Regions from separate parts of the Methylopila sp. 73B genome, predicted to be linked through region 1. Evidence: predicted binding sites of a transcription regulator. Region 1 holds the regulator's gene; each other region holds the start of a gene.
The links. Region 1 encodes PhoB, which activates phosphate uptake and scavenging genes when phosphate is short. Its sites were predicted from a motif close to TGTCATNNANCTGTCAT; they were not measured.

Region 1 (4,601 bases):
TCCGACGACGCCGACCTCTACTACAAGGGCGTGGTGACCGATGTCGTCGAGGAGACCGGCGAGGCCGTCGCGACGCCCTCCGCGACCTCCGGCGACGTGGCGGTGACGACGTCGACGCCGGCCTTCGCGAACGATCTCGCCAAGATCAAGTCCGAGCTGTCCGAGACCGCGCGCAAGCGGCGGTTCGAGGTGGATCGCATCCGCACGCTGCGGGACGGCATCCTCGCGGACAGGCCTTCGGCCGAGTTGGCGCTGCGCGAGGCGCAAGGCGGCGGCGACGCCACCCGGATCACGATCGCCCAGAACGCGCTGGCCAAGATCGACAGCGACGCCCAGAGTCTTCAGGCCCAGATGGAGACGCTCGCCGGCGAGGCCGCCGACTTCGAGGCGCGCTTCAAGGACGCGGGCGGCGCCGAGACGCTCGACGAGAAGCTGCCGAGCCGGCTGCTGGCGATCAACGGCGGCATCGTGAAGATCACGAGCCTCGCCGCCGACCGGGTCGAGGGCCGGGCGCTCACGCCGCTGAAGAGCCTGGACGCCGCTCAGGCGGGCGCCTGGACGCTGCTGGAGTACGAGACCCCCGAGAACTCCCGCCGCGTCAATGACCAGCAGATCGCCTGGCTCGAGACGCTGAAGGCCAAGGGGCTCGTCGAGACCGGATTCAACTGGGGCTTCCTCACCTCGGGCGACAGCCGCGAGGCCGAGCAGGCCGGCATTCTGGGCGCGCTCGTCGGCTCCATCTTCACGATGGCGGTGACGCTGGTGATCTGCCTGCCGATCGGCGTCGGCGCCGCGATCTACCTTGAGGAGTTCGCCCCGAAGAACCGGTGGACGGACATCATCGAGATCAACATCAACAATCTCGCGGCCGTGCCGTCGATCGTCTACGGCCTTCTCGGCCTCGCCGTGTTCCTGAACTTCTTCGGGATGCCGAGGTCGTCGGCGGTGGTGGGCGGCTTCGTGCTCGCCCTGCTGGTGCTGCCGACGATCATCATCGCGAGCCGCGCGGCTCTGAAGGCGGTGCCCCCGTCGATCCGCGAGGCCGCGCTCGGCGTCGGCGCCTCGCACCAGCAGGCGGTGTTTCACCACACCCTGCCGCTGGCGATGCCCGGCATCATGACCGGCACGATCATCGGCATGGCGCACGCGCTGGGCGAGACCGCGCCGCTGCTCCTCATCGGCATGGTGGCGTTCATCGTCGACGTGCCGACGAGCTTCACCTCGGCGACGACAGCGCTGCCGGTCCAGATCTATCTCTGGTCGGACCTGCCGGAGGTGGCCTTCCAAGCGAAGACCTCCGCCGCCATCCTCGTCCTCCTGTTCTTCCTGTTCGTCATGAACGGGCTCGCCATCGTCCTCCGCAAGCGCTTCGAGCGCCGCTGGTGACCGGACCCAACGGAGTAAGACCCATGGACGCGACCGCGACCGCCGCCCGGCCGAAACCGACGGCCTCCGCCACGCTCCCCGCCGGCGATCCCAAGATCGTCGCCAAGGACGTCAACGTCTACTACGCGGAAAAGCACGCGCTGAAGGACGTCTCGCTCGACATCCCCGAGCGCGCCGTGATGGCCTTCATCGGCCCGTCGGGCTGCGGCAAGTCCACGTTCCTGCGCTGCATCAACCGGATGAACGACACGATCGCCTCGTGCCGCGTCGTCGGCTCGATCAAGATCGACGACCAGGACATCTACGATCCGAGCCTCGACGTGGTGCAGCTCCGCGCCCGCGTCGGGATGGTGTTCCAGAAGCCGAACCCGTTCCCGAAGTCGATCTACGAGAACATCGCCTACGGACCCCGCATCCACGGCCTCGCCCGCTCCAAGGCCGAGCTGGACGAGATCGTCGAGCAGGCCCTGCGCAAGGCGAGCCTCTGGAACGAGGTCAAGGACCGTCTGCAGGACGGCGGCACCGGTCTGTCCGGCGGCCAGCAGCAGCGCCTCTGCATCGCCCGCGCGATCGCCGTGAGCCCCGAGGTCATCCTGATGGACGAGCCCTGCTCTGCGCTCGACCCGATCGCGACGGCGAAGATCGAGGAGCTGATCGACGAACTGCGCCAGAACTTCACGATCGTGATCGTGACGCACTCGATGCAGCAGGCCGCGCGCGTCTCGCAGCGCACCGCTTTCTTCCATCTCGGCGTCATCGTCGAGACGGGCCCGACCGAGCGCATCTTCACAAGCCCGAACGACAAGCGCACGCAGGACTACATCACCGGCCGCTTCGGCTGATCCGACGGCGACAGGGGACATCGACAATGGCAATGACCGACCACATCGTCAGCTCGTTCGACGCCGACCTGCAGACGCTTGGCGACAAGCTCGCGGAGATGGGCGGCCTCTGCGAGAAGCTCGTCGGGGAGTCGATCGAGGCGCTTCTGCGCCGCGACATCCCGCTCGCCAGGCGGGTGATCGAGTGGGACCGCTCGATCGACCGGCTGCAGCATGAAATCGAAGAGAACGGCATTCTCACGATCGCCAAGCGCGCGCCGGTCGCGATCGACCTCCGAGAGGTCGTGGCGGCTTTGCGCATCGCGAACGATCTCGAGCGTATCGGCGACCTCGCCAAGAACATCGCGAAGCGCGTCGTCGCGCTCGAAGGCCAGTTCCAGCCGCCGAAGCTAGCCGGCGGCGTCGCCCACATCGCCGACCTCACGCTCGCGCAGTTAAAGGAGGTGCTCGACGCCTACACCCAGCGCGACGAGCGTCGGGCGATGGAGGTGTGGAAGCGCGACGGCGACATCGACGCCCTCTACAACTCGCTGTTCCGCGAGCTGCTGACCTACATGATGGAAGATCCGCGCAACATCGGCTTCTGCGCCCATCTGCTGTTCTGCGCCAAGAACATCGAGCGCATCGGCGACCACGCCACCAACGTGGCCGAAACGGTCTACTATCTCGTGCACGGCGAAGCCGTGACCGACGAACGACCGAAGGGCGACCTGGCCAGCGCCGCGATCAGCTTCGACTGAGGAAGGCGTGCATCGGATGACCCCCCGCGTGATGATCGTCGAGGACGAGGAGCCGCTGACGCTGCTCCTCACCTACAACCTCGAAGCCGAGGGCTATGCGGTCGAGGCGGTCGCCCGCGGCGACGAGGCCGAGACGCGGCTGCGCGAGCAGGCGCCGGACCTCGTGCTGCTCGACTGGATGCTGCCGGGCCTGTCGGGCATCGAGCTCTGCCGGCGGCTGCGTTCGCGGCCGGAGACCGAGCGGCTGCCGATCATCATGCTCACCGCCCGCGGCGAGGAGGCGGAGCGCATCCGCGGCCTCGCGACTGGGGCGGACGACTACGTCACCAAGCCGTTCTCGGTGCCGGAGCTCGTCGCGCGGGTGCGGGCGCTGCTGCGGCGTGCAAAGCCCGAGCACGTCGCCGACGTGCTGAAGGCGGGCGACATCGAGCTCGACCGCGGCTCGCACCGCGTCCGCCGCCAGACCCGCGAGATCCACCTCGGGCCGACGGAGTTCCGGTTGCTCGAGTTCCTGATGCAGTCGGCGGGCCGCGTCTTCACGCGCGAGCAGCTGCTCGACGGCGTCTGGGGCCGTGACGTCTACATCGACGAGCGCACCGTCGACGTCCATGTCGGCCGGCTGCGCAAGGCCATCAACCGCGGCCGCCAGCAGGACCCGATCCGCACGGTGCGGGGAGCCGGCTATGCGTTCGACGAAAACTTCGCGCGCACGGCGTGAACCGCGTCGCGTTAGGGATAATGATTCGTTGATCTCGCGCGCGGCGCGGCGACGTGTCATTGTTCCAGAAGACGCGTTTAACGGGCAAACGCTGTGCAGACGAACGAGGTCGGCGACCGCATGGCGATGTCTTCAAGGCGGCGGTGGCAGGTTCGCGTCGAGCGCGACTTCGACTTTCATTCCAAGGAATACCGGCGGCTGTTCGAGCGGTCCGCTGCCTCGGGCTTCCAGTCGCCGGCCTGGCTCGACGCGACCTACGCCGCCATCCGGCGCGCGCCGCTGGCCGATCCCTTCATCCTGACCGTGCGCGACGCCGAGACCGCCGCTCTTGTCGCTCTGGCGCCGTTGGTTCTGCGCTATCGGTTCGGGCTTAGGGTCGTCGCCTATGCCGACATCGGCTCGCTCGATTACTGCTGCGTCGTCCAGGCGCCCGAGTTCGAGGCGGGTCTCGACCCCATGCTGCGCTGCGACGTCGACGACGCGCTGAAGGCCGCCGACGCGCTGTTCATCCCGAAGGTGCCCGACGCCGCGCTGCGGAGCTTCGACCGGCTTCTGGCCGCGCGGCGGGTGAAGATGGCCTATTCCGCCCATCCCGTGCCGCTTTTCGGACCGTTCTCGGAGTGGCGCAACGCGACCATGAACGGGACGACCCGGCGGTCGCTCGACAAGAAGCGCCGCAAGCTCGGCCGGATCGGCCGGCTGGAGACCCTCGCCGAGAGCGAGCCCGGCTTCGTCGCCGCCACGATCGAGCAGATCCGCCTCCTGCGCGAACCGCGGTTCGCGGAGACCGGCGTGGCCGATCCGCTCAAGAGCGAGGCGTTCCGAGCCTTCTACGGCTCGCTCAAGGACAGCGGCACCGTCCGCGCCTACCAGATGCGGCTCGACGGCGCGACCATCGCCTGCGGCTTCGCGATG
Region 2 (4,601 bases), 1.8 Mb from region 1:
TTCGAATTGTTGGTCAGCATCACATAGACCTTGCCCGTCTTCGGGTTGGCCTCGACGTCTTCCGGGCGGTCCATCTTGGTGGCGCCGAGCAGGTCCGCGGCGCGGCGCGCCTCGATCACCACGTCGGCCTGGCTCGCGAAGCCGTTCGCCGGGGTGAGCGGCCCCTCGCCCTGGACGAGGCGCATCCAGCGGCCGCGGCCGTCGGCGTCGAAGCGCGCGACGTGCAGCACGCCGTCGTCGAGGATGTCGGCGTTGTTGGCGCGGTCCGCCATGTCGACCTTCGCGGCCGTCACGAAGCGGTAGACGTAGTCAAAGCGCTCGTCGTCGCCCTGGTAGACGACGAACCGGCCGTCGGCCGACAGCGCGTTCGCGGCGCCCTCGTGCTTGAAGCGCCCCATGGCGGTCCGCTTCTTCGGGGTCGAGGCCGGGTCCATCGGGTCGATCTCGACCACCCAGCCGAAACGGTTCGCTTCGTTCGGCTCCTTGGTCACGTCGAAGCGGTCGTGGAACCGGCCCCAGGCCTGCCAGGGGCTGCCGTTGATCCCGATGCGCTTGTAGTTCTTAGCCTCCCGGTGGTCGTCGGCGACCTTGCCCCAAAAGTAGTTGTTAGTGTTCTCCTCGCAGGTGAGCCACGTGCCCCAAGGGGTTACGCCGCCGGCGCAATTGTTGATCATGCCTCGCACCCGCCGCCCCTCCGGATCGTAGGACGTGCGGAGCCGCTCGTGGCCCGCGGCGGGGCCGTGGATCGCCATCTCGGTCTCGGCGGTGATGCGGCGCGTGTAGCGGGAGTTAGGGACGACCGCCCACTTGCCGCCGGACCGGGCGATCTCGACGACAGAGCCGCCGTGGGCCGCCATCTCGATGTCCACCAGCTCCCGGGTCATGCCGGCGAAAGCGGCGGACTTGGAGTCCTGAACCCCGAGGCCCGGAAACATCAGCTCCTCGTTGGTGTACTCGTGGTTCACGACCAGCAGGCCGCGGTCGGCCGGGCCGTCGAGCGGCACGAAGCCGACGAAGTCGTTGTTGTAGCCGAACTGCAGGCGCTGCTTTTCGGCCGTTTGGGCCAGGGGATCAAAAGCGGGCGCCCCCGGGAACAGCGGATCGCCCCAGCGCAGCAGGACGTCGGCGTCGTAGCCTTCCGCGACGTGGTGGGTCTCGTCGATCCCGGCCTCGATCTCCGTGAAGTCGAACCGGGACGCCGGCTCGGCGGCCGAGGCGGCGCCTGCGGCGTCGAGCGCCCGGGGCGAGATCGTGGCCGCGATCGCCGTCGCCGCCAGCGCGCCGCGCATCAGCTCCCGCCTGGAGAAACGCGCGGCGATGATCTCGCCGAGGGTCGGGTTCGCGCTGCCGTTGCGGCCGACGTTCTCGGCGTCCTCGCAGGCGACGGCGCGGGTGGTGCGAAGGTTGTCGGTCATGGCGGGTCCGTCCGGCGGCTTGGGAAGGCGTCGTCGCGCCCTGCGGAGCGTCGACAAGAAGGTTTCTAAAAACCTTCCATGTCGTGTCGGTGACATCACGACCGCGGCAGCGGTCCGTAAAGGACTTTCAAGTAAGTCTTGTCCGATCGACGTCCGGGGGGACAGCGAGTGACGATGCATGAACCGCCGCGAAGCTTCAGGTCTGGCATGCTGTTGCCCGAGCTCGTCTCGACCCGGGGGATCGCGGCCGTCTGGGTCGTGCTCGCCCACACGCTCGCGACCGTCCTCAAGGGTCAGGGCGAACTGCCCTCCCCAGTGGAGTACACGCGCCTCGTCGTGGATTTCTTCTTCGTGCTGAGCGGCTTCGTCCTGGCCCACATGTACGATCCGCCGTGGAGCGAGGGGCGGTTTCGGCACGGCGCCTTCCTGATCCGTCGGCTGGCGCGGCTCTGGCCGCTGCACATGTTCACGCTGTGCGCGATGGGGGCGATCGTGACGGCTGGGCGCCTGATGGGCGCGGAGCCGGACAACCCGCACACCGCCTACACCTTCCTCGTCAACGCCGCGATGCTGCACTCGACCTGGCTTGCGCCGGACCTCGCTTGGAACTGGCCGTCGTGGTCGATCAGCGCGGAATGGTGCGCCTATCTCGCGATCCCGCTGTTCCTGATGGCGGCGGACCGCGTCCGCGGCACGCGGCTGCGCGTCGTCGCGATGCTCGGCGTGTTCCTGGCCTGCTCGCTGTTTTCGCACTGGGCCTTCGGCCTCGACCTGACCTCGCTCACCGCGGACGGCGGGGCGCTGCGCATCGCGCCGTCGTTCTTCGCCGGCATCCTGCTGCGCCGCATCTTCGACGACGAGCCGGCGCTGGTCGCGATGACGCCGCGTCTCTACGCCGGCTCCATCGCCGGCGTGTTCGGCGTCTGCGCGGTTCTGGTGGCGCTCAACGCGCCCTACGACGCCCTCTGGCCGCCGATGATCGTGCTGGTCGCGGCGCTGGCCTCCCGCGCCACTTGGGTGGAGCCAGGGCTGCTGCGGGGCCGCGTCCTGAACTGGCTCGGCGACATCTCCTATTCGATCTACCTCACGCATGCGATCGTTCTCACGGTGCTGTTCAACAGCGCGGAGATCCTCGGCCTCGCCGACACGCTGGCCGAGCGCGCGGCGCTTGGCTTCAGCGTTCCCTTCGCGACCCTTGTTGCGTCGCAGATCACCTACGCATGGGTCGAGAAACCTGGCCGCAAGCTGGTCATGCGCATCGCCGAGCGCGGCGAACGCAAGGCCTTGCGGCCCGCTGGAGCGGAATGAGCGGATGATCTTCGATCTGCAGGCCGGCGAGACGCCGAAGGAGATCACGGGCGACGTCTGCGTCGTCGGCACCGGCCCCGCGGGCGTCACGCTCGCGCTCGAGCTCGCCCGCAAGGGGCGGAGCGTCGTCCTGCTCGAAGGGGGCGGGGAGACCTACGAGGAGTCGAGCCAGGCGCTCTACGAGGGCGCCGTGATCGGGCACGGCCACATCGACGTGGCGGCGTCGCGCCTGCGTCAGTTCGGCGGCACGTCGGGCCACTGGACCGGGCTCTGCGCGCCGCTTGACGCGCTCGACTTCGAGACCCGCGCCGATATTCCCCACCACGGCTGGCCGATCACCCGCGCCGACCTCGACCCCTTCTACGCCCGCGCGCACCCCTATCTCGATCTTGGACCCTACCGCTACGACTGGGACGAGTGGAAGGCGATCGTGCCCTTTCCCGCGCTGCCGCTCGACCCGACGAAGATCCTGACCGACGTCTACCAGCAGAGCCCGCCGACCCGCTTCGCCGAGAAGTTCATGGAGACGGTGCGGGCCGAGCCGAAGATCGCCTGCTGGACGCATGCGAACCTCGTCGACGTGACGCTGGCCGACGGCGGCGACGTCGTCGCTTCGGTCGCCGTCCGCACGCTCGACGGCCGCGCTACGACCGTGAAGGCCAAGACCTACGTCATCGCCTGCGGCGGCATCGAGAACGCCCGCATCCTGCTCAACGCCCGCAAGCAGCGCCCGGCGGGCCTGGGCAACGAGCACGATCTCGTCGGCCGGTTCTACACCGACCACATGACGATCGAGACCTCGATGCTGCTGTTCCGGGACGACGTCGACACCCGGCTCTACCCGACCTCGCTGAAGTACGACGGCGCCGAGATCCTGATGGGGCTCAAGGTTCACCCCGACGTGGTGAAGGCGAGAAACCTCAACAACAACTCGGCCTTCCTGGTCGCGGACTACGGCGACGCGGTCTACAGCGACGACTTCCGGAACTACGGCTGGGTGGCGTTCTCCACCATGCTGAAGACCTTCAGCCGCGGGCATGTGCCGGACCGGTTCGCCGAACGCACCTGCGACGTTGTCGACGACCTCGGCTCGGTCGCGACCGGCGTCTACCGCCACGCCCTGCGTCGCGTGCTGCCCGAGAAGCCGGCCCAGGCGTTCCGCCTGCGGCAGGACGCCGAGCAGGCGCCGAACCCCGACAGCCGCGTGACGCTGATCGCGGACACCGACCCGTTCGGACTGCAGCGCATCGCGCTCGACTGGCGGGTGACGAACGAGGACCTGCTGCGCCTGCGCCGCACGCACCAGTTCATCGGCGAGCAGGTCGGCGCGGCCGGCCTCGGCCGGCTGCAGCTCGGCGTGGGCGATCCGCCGGACCCCGACATCGCCTATTCCGGCTACCACCATATGGGCACCACCCGCATGCACGCCGATCCGCGGCAGGGCGTGGTGGACGCCGACTGCCGCGTGCATTCGACGAAGAACCTCTACATGGCCGGCAGCTCGGTGTTCACCACCGGCGGCTGCGCCAACCCGACCCTCACCATCACCGCGCTCGCGATCCGTCTCGCCGAGCACCTCGCGGTCAGCGCCTGAGGAGGGCGACATGGGCAAGCTCACCCGCCGGGCGCTGCTTGGGACGGCGGCCGTCGGCGCCTTCGGCCTCGTGGCCTACGGCGGCGGCCGCGTGGCCTGCAGCTTCGTGCCGCGCAACCACCCCGACTTTTTCTCGCTGCTTGACATCCCGCCGGACGGCGCCGCCGCGCGCCGGATCGGGGAGGGGGCGCTGGCCGAGGCGAGCCTCCCTTCGGATTTCGACGGCCTCGCAACGGCGATGAAGCTCCGCCCGCTGATCGCCGAGGCGGTCGCGACCGACTGCC
Region 3 (4,601 bases), 3.0 Mb from region 1:
GGATCGCCCTGCCGGCGACAGAGCGTGAACTAAAAAACAAAAAGACGTCGCACGCCGTCGGCGCACGCGTCTCATTACCGAAAGATGCTTAGCAGAGGGCTTGGCCCTTGTCCATGCGGGCGCAGTCCCTACGCGCGCGAGGTGTCGACGGCCTCACGTGACGCGGGTGACGTGGCCCATCTTGCGGCCGGGCTTGGGCTCGCCCTTGCCGTAGAGATGCACGGCCGCGCCGGGCTCGGCGAGCAACTCGCGCCAGCCGTTCGCCTCCGCGCCGAGCAGGTTCGTCATGACCACCGCGCCGCGGGTGCGGGTCGAGCCCAGCGGCCAGCCCGCGATGGCGCGCACGTGCTGCTCGAACTGGCTGGTCTCGGCGCCCTCGATCGTCCAGTGGCCTGAGTTGTGCACGCGGGGGGCGATCTCGTTGACGACCACCCTCTCGCCGGTCGGGCCATCGACCAGGAACATCTCGACCGCGAACACGCCGACATAGGCGAAGGCGTTGGCGATCTTGCGGGCGATCGCGACCGCCGCGGCCGCCGTCTCCGGCTTGATCGCGGCCGGCACGTGCGAGGTGCGCAGGATGTGGTTCTCGTGGCGGTTCTCGACCACGTCGTAGGCGGCGAAGCCGCCGTCGCGGCCGCGCGCGGCGACCACCGAGACCTCGGCGCGGAACGGCACGAAGGCCTCGAGGATCGCGGGCTGGCCGTTCATCATGCCGAGCGCGGCGTCGAGGCCGAGCCCCTCGCGCACCAGCACCTGGCCCTTGCCGTCGTAGCCGAAGCGACGCGTCTTCAGCACCGCCGGTCGGCTGATCGCGCCGACCGCCGCCGCGAGGCTCGCGCGGTCGTCGACCGCCGCGAAGGCCGGCGTCGGCAGGCCGAGGTCGCGCAGGAAGCTCTTCTCGCTCAGGCGGTCCTGGGTCGTCGCCAGGGCGTGGGCGTCCGGAAACAGCGGGCGGTGGGCGGAGACGAGCCGGGCGGTCTCGGCCGGTACGTTCTCGAACTCGTAGGTGACGACGTCGACGCTCTCCGCGAACAGCGCGAGCGCGGTCTCGTCGTCATAGGCCGCGATCGTGCGCTCGGCCGCGACGTCGAACGCCGGGCTTTGCGGATCGGGCGCGTAGACGTGGACCTTGAGGCCGAGCGGGGCCGCGGCGAGCGCGATCATGCGCCCGAGCTGTCCGCCGCCGAGGATGCCGATCGTTCCGCCGGGGCTGAGGGGCGCGCTCGTCATGGTCAGCTTTCTCCGACGGGGATCTCTGCGACGTTGTCCGTCTGGGCGGCGCGCCAGGCGTCGAGCCGCTGCGCGAGTTCGGGATCGTTGAGCGCGAGCACGGAGACGGCGAGCAGGGCCGCGTTGATCGCGCCGGCCCGGCCGATCGCCACCGTTCCGACGGGGACGCCGGCCGGCATCTGGACGATCGACAGCAGGCTGTCGAGGCCGGACAGCGTGTGCGACTGGACCGGCACGCCGAACACCGGCAGCGGCGTCATGGAGGCCACCATGCCGGGCAGGTGGGCCGCGCCGCCGGCGCCGGCGATCACGACCTTGAAGCCATCCTCGCGCGCCGCCTTGGCGAAGGCGACGAGCCGGTCGGGCGTGCGATGCGCCGAGACGATCCGCGCGACGTGGGCGACGCCGAGCTGGGTCAGAGTGTTGGCGGTGTGGACAAGGGTCGTCCAGTCGGACTGGCTGCCCATGACGATCGCGACAGGCGCGGGCTCGGCGCGGCGTTCCGCGACCATCTCAAAGGCTCCGGGACAGTGGGAGGAACGGCGACGATAGGCGCCGGCCGGGACGCGCGCAAGCGCGCCGTCAGGCGATGATGTCCGGGGTCAACTGATCGTGCAGGAAGGACATGCGGTCCTTCAGGCCGAGCTTGCGCTTCTTGAGGCGCTGGATCTGCAGCCGATCGCCCGCGCCGACGCGCTCCAGCGCCTCGATCGCGGTATCGAGGTCGCGATGCTCTTCGCGGAGGCGGGCGAGTTCCTCCCGGGCCGCCTGTTCCTCGGCCCGCTCCTCGTCGTCCCGTCTCGCCATGTCATCCTGTCCGCCTCGACGCCACGCTCATGCGCGGCGGAGTATCGCCGCGGCCCTCGCGGGCGGCAAGGGCGCGCGACGGGTCGCGCATCTGTGATGGCCAGACAGCCCTTCTGACCGTTCGACAGACGAAAAGTCTCGTGACATGCTGATGACGTCAAACCAGACGAGGGAGACGTTCTTAATGTCCATCGAGTCGCATCTGGTCCAGCTTGAGAAGAAGCATCGCGCTATCGAGCGTGAAATCGAACTCGAGCTGACCCATCCGAATATGGATGAGGTCAAGGTTTCTGCGCTGAAGCGCAAAAAACTCCGCATCAAGGACGAGATGATCAAGTTGACTGGTCCGCAGCTTACGCTGCACTGAGGCCGTCAAGGCTCCTTTGTAGTTCCGCTGAAGCGCCGTCGACCGAAAAGGTCGGCGGCGTTTTTATATGTGCGGCCTTTCGGCCACACGGCTTGGGGCGTCTCGATGGGGCCCCTTGCGGCCGAATCGCCACCGGGTACATGGGTGGGCTCGGAATTTGGCCGCCAGAACGGAGGAGCCTGCATGACAGCGATCATCGCATCCATGTCCTCCGGCCGGTCGCGCCGCCGCTAGGCCCGACCCGCGCGCGGTCCGCCGCCCGCGTCCGCCGACAGTTCTCCGTCGTCGTTAATCCTTCGTTCCGCGCGCCGACGCGTCCGCGGGGTCGTCGTGCGACCCGCGACCGCGCTTCGCGTCGCCCTATCTGGAGCCGGCCGTCGCCTTGGCGCGGCTGGAAGCCATCATGTCCCATCCCCGCACTTCGCTTCGCGAGGCGCCCTTCGCGAAGGTCGTCCGCTTCGTCTTCAGCCATTGGGCGCGCCAGCCCGCACGGGTCGCGCTGGTCGCGGGCGCCATGGCCGCGGCGACCCTCGCCGACGTCGCGATCCCCGTGTTCGCCGGCCAACTGGTGGACGCATTCGCGTCCGCCGACCGCGACGCGGCCCTGCCGGGCGCGCTGTGGGCCTTCGTCGCGATCGTCGCCCTCTCCGGCGCGATCGCGCTCGCACGCTGCGTCGCCTTCATGACCGTGATCCCGATGACCCAGATCATCATGAAGGACGCCGCGGCCGAGGCCTTCGCGCGGGTGCAGCGGCTGTCGACGGACTGGCACGCGAACAACTTCGCGGGCTCGACCGTGCGCAAGATCACCCGCGGCATCTGGGCGGTCGACCAGTTCGACGATCTCGTGCTGATTGCGCTGACGCCCTCGTTGCTCGTGCTGGTGGGCGCGACCGCGGTCCTCGCCGCGCACTGGCCGCTGATGGGGCTCGTCACCTTCCTCGGCGCGGTCGCCTATGTGGCGACGACGGTCGCGATCTCGCTGCTGTGGGTCGCGCCGGCCGCCCGCCTGTCCAACGCCTGGGACACTCGGCTCGGCGGCGTGCTGGCCGACGCCGTCACCTGCAACGGCGTCGTCAAGGCCTTCGGCGCGGAGGCCCGGGAGGAGGGCCGTCTCGCCCAAGTGATGGAGAAGTGGAGCCGGCGCACCACCCGCACCTGGCGGCGCGGCACCTGGAACGGCGTGCTGCAGAACCTCATCCTGATGGCCCTGCGCGCCGCGACGCTCGGCGTCGCCTTGTGGCTGTGGTGGAGCGGCCAGGCGAGCGCCGGCGACGCCGCTTTCGTGCTCACCATGTTCGCGGTCATCCACGGCTATCTGCGGGACGTCGGCATGCACGTCGCCGACCTTCAACGGTCGGTCAACGACCTGCAGGAGCTTGTCGAACTGCACGACGTCCCGATCGGCGTCGAGGACCTCCCGGACGCCCGGCCCATCGTCATCGGCGACGGGCGCATCGCGTTCGAGACCGTCGACTTCCACTACGCCGGCCACGACACGCCGCTCTACCGCGACTTCTCGGTGGTGATCCGCGGGGGCGAGCGCGTCGGTCTCGTGGGGCGGTCGGGCTCGGGCAAAACCACCTTCGTCAAGCTGGTGCAGCGCCTCTACGACGCGACCGGAGGCCGGGTGACGATCGACGGCCAGGACGTGACGCGCGCCACCCAGACCTCGCTTCGCGCGCAGATCGCGATCGTCCCGCAGGAGCCGGTGCTGTTCCACCGGTCGCTGGCCGAGAACATCGCCTACGCCCGGCCGAGCGCGAGCCTGGCGGAGATCGAGCGCGCGGCGGCGCTCGCCAACGCCGACGGCTTCATCGCCCGCTTGCCGAAGGGCTACGCCACCCTGGTCGGCGAGCGCGGCGTGAAGCTCTCCGGCGGCGAGCGGCAACGCATCGCGCTCGCGCGCGCCTTCCTCGCGGACGCGCCGGTGCTGATCCTCGACGAGGCCACCTCGAGCCTCGACTCCGAGTCGGAGGCCGCGATCCAGGAGGCGATCGAACGGCTGATGATCGGCCGCACCACGATCGTGGTCGCGCACCGCCTGTCCACCGTGCGCGCGATGGACCGCATCCTGGTGTTCGAGCGCGGGCGGGTGGTGGAGCAGGGCGACCACGCGGCGCTGGTGGCGCGGCCGGACGGGGTCTACCGCCGGCTGTTCGAGCGGCAGTCGTCGGATCTCGTGGACGGCGCG

Region 2: K244_RS0106640 (PhoX family phosphatase) is a predicted target of PhoB. The motif match lies at 1,495-1,511, and genes of this name have one in related genera.
Region 3: K244_RS0100770 (DUF465 domain-containing protein) is a predicted target of PhoB. The motif match lies at 2,181-2,197, and genes of this name have one in related genera.

Annotation. Positions count from the first base shown of each region.
Region 1 is NZ_JAFV01000001.1:3,156,618-3,161,218, reverse strand. It holds partial or broken gene K244_RS24235 (DUF3333 domain-containing protein) at 1-33, shown strand, start outside; partial or broken gene pstA (phosphate ABC transporter permease PstA) at 592-1,386, shown strand; gene pstB (phosphate ABC transporter ATP-binding protein PstB) at 1,410-2,228, shown strand; gene phoU (phosphate signaling complex protein PhoU) at 2,261-2,968, shown strand; gene phoB (phosphate regulon transcriptional regulator PhoB) at 2,985-3,686, shown strand; gene K244_RS0115160 (GNAT family N-acetyltransferase) at 3,807-4,601, shown strand, end outside.
Region 2 is NZ_JAFV01000001.1:1,379,575-1,384,175, reverse strand. It holds gene K244_RS0106640 (PhoX family phosphatase) at 1-1,415, opposite strand, end outside; gene K244_RS22575 (acyltransferase) at 1,623-2,723, shown strand; gene K244_RS0106630 (GMC family oxidoreductase) at 2,728-4,317, shown strand; gene K244_RS0106625 (hypothetical protein) at 4,328-4,601, shown strand, end outside.
Region 3 is NZ_JAFV01000001.1:154,947-159,547, forward strand. It holds gene K244_RS0100755 (5-(carboxyamino)imidazole ribonucleotide synthase) at 154-1,233, opposite strand; gene purE (5-(carboxyamino)imidazole ribonucleotide mutase) at 1,236-1,745, opposite strand; gene K244_RS0100765 (DUF465 domain-containing protein) at 1,816-2,040, opposite strand; gene K244_RS0100770 (DUF465 domain-containing protein) at 2,225-2,407, shown strand; gene K244_RS0100775 (ABC transporter ATP-binding protein) at 2,811-4,601, shown strand, end outside.